Regions from separate parts of the Pseudoalteromonas sp. MER144-MNA-CIBAN-0113 genome, predicted to be linked through region 3. Evidence: predicted binding sites of a transcription regulator. Region 3 holds the regulator's gene; each other region holds the start of a gene.
The links. Region 3 encodes sigma-54, which starts transcription at its own class of promoters, with help from an activator protein. Its sites were predicted from a motif close to GTTGGCACGNNNNTNGNNT; they were not measured.
Positions count from the first base shown of each region.

Region 1: a site for sigma-54 is predicted at 1,426-1,444, ahead of AAEY57_RS13190 (EF-hand domain-containing protein). Genes of this name have one in related genera too.
Region 2: a site for sigma-54 is predicted at 1,323-1,341, ahead of flgB (flagellar basal body rod protein FlgB). Genes of this name have one in related genera too.

Region 1 covers NZ_JBEOOG010000051.1:10,055-12,326, reverse strand. Annotated here, with positions in the region: gene AAEY57_RS13210 (TonB-dependent siderophore receptor) at 1-157, shown strand, start outside; gene AAEY57_RS13205 (EF-hand domain-containing protein) at 217-432, opposite strand; gene AAEY57_RS13200 (EF-hand domain-containing protein) at 497-709, opposite strand; gene AAEY57_RS13195 (EF-hand domain-containing protein) at 848-1,060, opposite strand; gene AAEY57_RS13190 (EF-hand domain-containing protein) at 1,131-1,343, opposite strand; gene AAEY57_RS13185 (flagellar brake domain-containing protein) at 1,857-2,272, opposite strand, start outside.
Region 2 covers NZ_JBEOOG010000066.1:2,333-4,604, forward strand. Annotated here, with positions in the region: gene AAEY57_RS14975 (chemotaxis protein) at 1-394, shown strand, start outside; gene AAEY57_RS14980 (CheR family methyltransferase) at 415-1,245, shown strand; gene flgB (flagellar basal body rod protein FlgB) at 1,375-1,785, shown strand; gene flgC (flagellar basal body rod protein FlgC) at 1,788-2,219, shown strand; gene AAEY57_RS14995 (flagellar hook assembly protein FlgD) at 2,233-2,272, shown strand, end outside.
Region 3 covers NZ_JBEOOG010000037.1:19,965-22,236, reverse strand. Annotated here, with positions in the region: gene ptsN (PTS IIA-like nitrogen regulatory protein PtsN) at 1-172, opposite strand, end outside; gene hpf (ribosome hibernation promoting factor) at 177-464, opposite strand; gene AAEY57_RS11135 (RNA polymerase factor sigma-54) at 491-1,990, opposite strand.

The DNA of each region.
Region 1 (2,272 bases), on a different contig from region 3:
CCTAATGGCGAATTATCAAATGAATGAGCAGTTATCTGTTAGTCTAAATATCGATAACTTATTTGATAAGCATTATTACAGTCAAATTGGGTTCTATAACCAATATCGTTATGGTAAGCCAAGAAGCTTCTCTCTCCAACTTAAATATAGCCTCTAACAAGCACAAAAAAGCCGCTGACTATTAAGCGGCTTTAGTGGAGTATGATGGGTTAATACTTATTGTACTCTTGCAAACTCTTCTTTAGAAAGTTCACCATTTCCGTCGGTATCTAAATCATCAAAAATGTTCATTAGTTGTTTATTAGCGGCGGCTTCCTGCTGGCTAATTACACCGTCGCCATTACTATCAAAAGAGGCAAAATCTACCGCTGCATAAGCTGCTGATGATGACGCTAATACTAAAATCGCAAGTGTTGTGTTTAATGCTTTCATAATAAGTCTCCTATAAGAGGGAAATCCTTTTCTGAGATCCCTGTGCAATGAAAAAAGTCAAAAGTTAAAAGTTTGCAAACTCAGCTTTAGAAAGCTCACCATTACCGTCAGTATCAAGCTCAGTAAATGCGGCTGTTAAATCAGCGTTTACAGCGGCTTCGCTTTGACTAATAGCACCGTTACCATCAGTATCAAGCATGTCAAAGTCGCTTGCTGCAAAAGCAGCTGATGAAGAAGCTAGCGCGATAAGTGCAAATGTTTTATGTAATGTTTTCATAATTTAATCCTTCAAAATGTAATGCAATGGTCTATCAAAAAATTGTGTCTGGCTATCACGGTCCTTGTTATTCTCTTTCATAGGCTTCCTTGCCTATTTAGGTTGTCTTTGGCAACTCAGAATATACTTAGCCTTGTCTTATGCTTTCGAAAATTCTTCTTTTGATAGCTCACCGTTTTGGTCAGTATCAAGCTCTGAGAACATGCTCATTAATTTTGCATCAACCGATGCTTCGCTTTGGCTAATAGCACCGTTGCCGTCGGTATCTAGTGTGTCGAAGCCGCTCGCTGCAAAGGCAGCTGATGAAGAAGCAAGAGCGATAAGTGCAAATGTTTTGTGTAATGTTTTCATAATGAGTATTCCTTAAAATCGTTTAAATAATGAGGGAGCTTTTAACTCCCAAAACTTTAATAGCTTAGGGTTATGCTTTAGAGAACTCTTGTTTTGATAACTCACCGTTTTGGTCAGTATCAAGCTCTGAAAACATGCTCATTAATTTTGCATCAACCGATGCTTCGCTTTGACTGATTGCGCCGTTGCCGTCAACGTCTAGCGTGTCAAAGTCGCTTGCTGCAAAAGCGGCTGATGAAGAAGCTAATGCGATAAGTGCTAAAGTTTTATTAATGCTTTTCATAATCTATCTTCCTTCAAAGTTTATGTTTTATGCGATTAAGTGTTTTACTTTAAATCACGTTTCGTTCAATACAGCCTGACTATTACAACTTCGATGCCAAAAATATAAAAACCATAACTTTCAATAAATTAACCAGCAACTAGCTGAAAATGGCGCTATTTAACTCGTTATTTTGTTGCTTTTTAGCAACAGTAGATAAGGCAATAAAATTAAAACAATAAAAATCAAAGAGTTGAGTTTAAGGAAAACCCCACACAGTCGATGAGCAATCGCTAAAAAAGAGGATTAAATAAACAAAAAGGAAGGTGAGTTGAGTTTAATTTTGTTATAAACAAAAAAATTAGAATAAAAAACATATTTAACTAATTGTTTTTAATGAATTTATAAAATAAATTTGAAATGGCTTTTAAAAATAACAACAAAACATGGCTATTTGTTGCAAAAGAGCGAAAATGTTAGAGCTTGTTGATATTTTAGAATTGTAAAATGTTCAGCGTCGAAAGATAACAGGTCTTATACAATTTCAACTTCAAGTGCATTAGGGTCAATGAAGTGATCCCCCATCAGGGCTTTCATTTGCTCTTCACTGGCAAATAATCGAATTCCGCAATATATGCCCTTAGCATGTTTTTTCACACTGCATATTTGCCCTTCGTGCTTTGTATCTTCATCAAACACTACGATGCAACGCATATCTTTAATGTCGTCGATTTCTTGGGTTGTTTTAATATCAAACATAACACCCGTTAACGAAATATCTTTTATAACGCCTTCAAAGGAAGGGCGATCATCCGATAATTTTAACTTGGCTGGAAACAGCGTCGGTATACGCGCTTGCGAGCGCAGTTCAAATAGCTGTACTTGTGAAGGATAGTCGATAAACAATAACTTAGCCGGGTGAGATGCTACAGACATAAGCTGCTGACGAA
Region 2 (2,272 bases), on a different contig from region 3:
AATAGTATTTATTGCTGATGATTCGGCTGTTGCGCGAAATCAAGTAAAACGAGCATTGGAACCATTAGGTGTAACAACTGAGTTGGCTAAAAATGGTAAAGAAGCTTTAATAAGATTAAAAGAAATTGCAGAGCTCGATTGCGTAAATGATATTACAGAGCGAGTAGGGCTACTCATTTCTGATGTAGAAATGCCAGAAATGGATGGTTACACGCTGACTGCAGAAATCAAAGCTAATCCTAAACTTGCGCCACTACATGTGATTTTACACACATCATTGAGTGGTGTTTTCAATCAAGCGATGATTGAAAAAGTAGGAGCAGATGATTTTATTGCAAAATTTAACCCAGACGAGCTTGCAACAGCCGTTAATAAATGGGTTCATCGTGATTAATAAACATAGGTGTTATTGATTTGACTAATAAAGATTTGCAGCAAAACGAATACGATCAATTTCGCTTATTTTTAGAACAACAGTGCGGTATTGTTTTAGGTGAAAATAAGCAGTATTTGGTAAAGAGCCGTTTGGCACCATTAATGTCTCGATTTAATGTTGAATCGTTGTCTGAATTGGTAAGTAAAACTCTCGGTGTGCATGAGCGCCAGTTGCGCGCAGCCGTTGTTGATGCCATGACAACCAATGAGACATTGTGGTTTAGAGATCAATATCCGTTTGAGTTACTTAAAACCAGATTATTCCCTGAGTTTAAAACGTTAAATAGGCCATTAAAAATATGGTCTGCGGCGAGCTCATCAGGACAAGAACCCTACTCAATAGCGATGTCGGTTGCTGAGTTTCAATCCAGCAGCCCTGGTGTTTTAAAAATGGGTGCACAAATAATTGGTACAGATATATCAAATACCATGCTTGATATGTGTAAACATGCTGAATATGATGCATTGGCATTGGCTCGCGGACTCTCTGCTGAACGTCGTAAAAAGTTTTTTAAAGACAGCGGCAATGGTATGGCACAAGTGGTTGATTCATTGAAAAAGCAAGTGAGCTTTAGGCATTTAAATTTGCTCGATTCGTACGCTTTAATGGGTAAGTTCGATATTATATTTTGCCGTAATGTTTTAATTTACTTTTCACCTGAGGTGAAAGCCAAAATAATTGCACAATTCTCTCAAGCACTTAACCCTAAGGGGTATTTATTTTTAGGTGCGTCGGAGTCTATGTCTGGTTTAAGTACTGACTTTGATATGGTGCGTTGTAACCCTGGTATCATTTATCAAAAGAAATGACCTTCATTAATATATTATCCCTCCTCTAAACGACGCCTATTGCGTCGTTTTTTGTTTTTATCATCACTATTTTCACTGCTGGCTCATTTATTGCTTTATCGGTACTGAGTCAATTTTTTGGAGGTAGTTATGGCTATCAGTTTTGATAAAGCATTAGGCGTGCATCCGCATGCGATGTTGATCCGTTCGCAAAGAGCAGAAATGCTCGCTACTAATATCGCAAATGCTGATACGCCCGGCTATAAAGCAAAAGATATCGACTTTGCCTCAGCATTAAAAACGGCAAAGTCCAACCAACTAAGCGGCAATACCATGGTAAGAACCAATGAAAAACACATTGCCGGTGGTACCCGTAGTGTAGGTAGTAATGAACTATTTCGTACGCCAAATCAAACAGATACAGGTGATGGCAACTCTGTTGATATACAAGTGGAACGGAACTTGTATACACAGAATGCTATGGAGTATCAGGCCAGTGTCCAGTTTCTTAATGGTAAATTTAAAGGCCTAAAAAAAGCCCTCGGTAGTCAAGGAGCCTAATTATGAGTTTATATAATGTGTTTGATATTGCTGGTTCAGGTATGAGCGCGCAAAACGTGCGATTAAATACCACGGCAAGTAATATCTCTAACGCCAATACAATTAGCTCTTCGCAAAATGAGACGTACCGAGCGCGACAACCTGTATTTGCTGCGGAGCTTACAAAAGCGTCAGCGTCAGCAAGCAACCCACAGGGCTCTGCCGTTGGTGTAAAAGTGTTAGGAGTGGTTGAAAGTAATAAACCACTACAAATCGAATATAACCCAAATCACCCGAGTGCGGATGAAAATGGATATATTTACAAACCCAACGTGAATGTTGTGGAGGAGATGGCAAATATGATTTCTGCTTCTCGCTCTTATCAGACAAATGTTCAAGTTGCTGATGCAGCTAAGCAAATGTTAAGTAAAACACTGCTGTTAGGTCAGCGGTAACTGAGGGTAGCTCATGAGTAACGATATTAGTACTTCTTCATCCTACATGGACT
Region 3 (2,272 bases):
CTGTACTTCCAAGCTTTTCTCTTGCAGTTAATGCATTAAGAATATCTTGTTGTGTTAAATAGGGCAGCTTATTGTGAGCCAATTCACTGATAAATTCTAAAATTCTTTTTTTACTATTAAAAAGGACCGCAGCTTTACTGCAGTCCTGACAGATAAGTGAGCTTAGTTTCATAGTGTTAGTGTCGAGCAAGTTTCTCTTTGTGTTTAATTACTTGACGATCTAGCTTGTCAATGAGCGAGTCTATAGCGGCATACATATCTTGATGCTCAGTAGAGGCAAAAATCTCAGCGCCACTTACATGAACGGTTGCTTCAGCTTTTTGGTTTAGTTTTTCTACATCGAGAATAACGTGCACATTCGTTATGTGATCAGTGTGCCTCTGTAACTTCGAAAATTTACTATTTACGTAGTCTCTAAGCGAGTCGGTAATATCTACATGGCGACCAGTTAAATTCAGTTGCATAAACATTTTCCTCTTTGTTGTACGCCTTAAATCAAACTTTTACGTTGATTAGACGGGGGAATAGCTAGAGATTCGCGATATTTTGCTATAGTTCTCCTCGCTACTTTAATTCCTTGCTCTGCCAATATATCTGCAATTTTACTATCACTCAATGGTTTAGCTGAGTTTTCTGCAGCGATTAATTTTTTAATTAATGCACGTATTGCTGTTGATGAACATTCGCCACCATTTTCAGTACTTACATGGCTTGAAAAGAAATATTTAAGCTCAAAAATGCCACGTGGTGTATGCATGTATTTTTGCGTAGTAACACGCGATATAGTCGACTCATGCATTTCCACCATTTCAGCCACATCGTTAAGCACCATAGGCTTCATAGCCTCAGGACCGTGTTCAAAAAAGGCCTGTTGCTGTTGCACAATACAGTTGGTTACTTTAAGTAGCGTGTCATTTCTACTTTCTAAGCTTTTTATAAACCATTTAGCCTCTTGTAAGTGCGAGCGAATAAACTGGCTATCACCACTTGATTTAACCGTACGCGACATAGCTGCATATTGGCTATTTACTCTGATCTTAGGCATGCTATCTGGGTTTAATTCAACTACCCAACGACCTTTAACTTTCTTAACCGACACATCAGGAATAACGTATTCAGACTCTTCTCTAACAATAGTGTCTGCCGGTTTTGGGCTGAGCGTATGAATCAACGTCATGATTTCTTTAAGCTCATCTTCTTTAAGCTTTGTTTTTTTCATCAACGTGCGATAGTCACGTGCAGCAAGTAAATCAATATGATCGGTTAAGATCATTTTTGTTTCGTTTAAAAAAGGTGTGTCTTTATCAAATTGATTTAGCTGAATACACAAGCACTCTTGTAAACTACGCGCGGCTATTCCCACTGGATCAAATAGTTGAATACGCTTTAGTACCGCTTCTATTTCGTCAAGTTCAACTTCATCTTCGCCGTCGTTTTCTTGGTTAAAGCTTTCTAATATTTCTTCACAGCCAAGGGTTAGAATCCCTGAGTCGTCCACAGCTTCTACAATTGCAATAGCTATCGCTTCATCGGTAGGACTAAACGGCGTCAGTTGAAGTTGCCACATTAAATACTCATGCAGCGTTTCAGTCGAAGAGCCTTGATAAATAGATTCATCTTCTGGCATTGGGCCCGATGAAGAGGCAGGCGCAGCGCTCATATATTCATCCCAAGTAACATCCATAGCCATATCATCGCTAATGGTGTCTTTGGTCATTGCTTCGCCGCTATCTTGCTCATACTCGCTAGGTTTATCGTCAGCTGAGGCACTTAGCGTTAAGTCATCGTTATCGGCTTTTTGTTCGTTTTTACCTGCAGTGTCTTCGCTGTAATCGTGTTCTTCAACTTCAAGCAAGGGGTTGCTATCGAGCGCTTCTTGAATTTCTTGCTGGAGATCCAATGTACTGAGTTGCAATAAGCGAATTGCTTGTTGCAACTGTGGAGTCATTGTAAGTTGCTGGCCCATGCGCAGCTGTAATGATTGCCTCATTTATCTCTAACAATCCTTTTAAATTACGGTCTGTTGACCTTTACGGATTAAAATTTGTTCAAACTAGGGGCGGTTTAATTGCGGCGCGAGGTTTGTAACCTAGTGGGCTAAGTCAAAACCGAGCAAAGCTTCCGCGTCCTGCTCACGCTCCTTACCTACATCCATGTAGGCAACAAAGAGTAAATCGTCCCTAGGCAGAACCCGAAGGGCAGCGCCTGTTTGGCATTGATGCTGCGTTATCGCCTATTTATGGGGAATACCACACCACATAGGCTCTGCCTT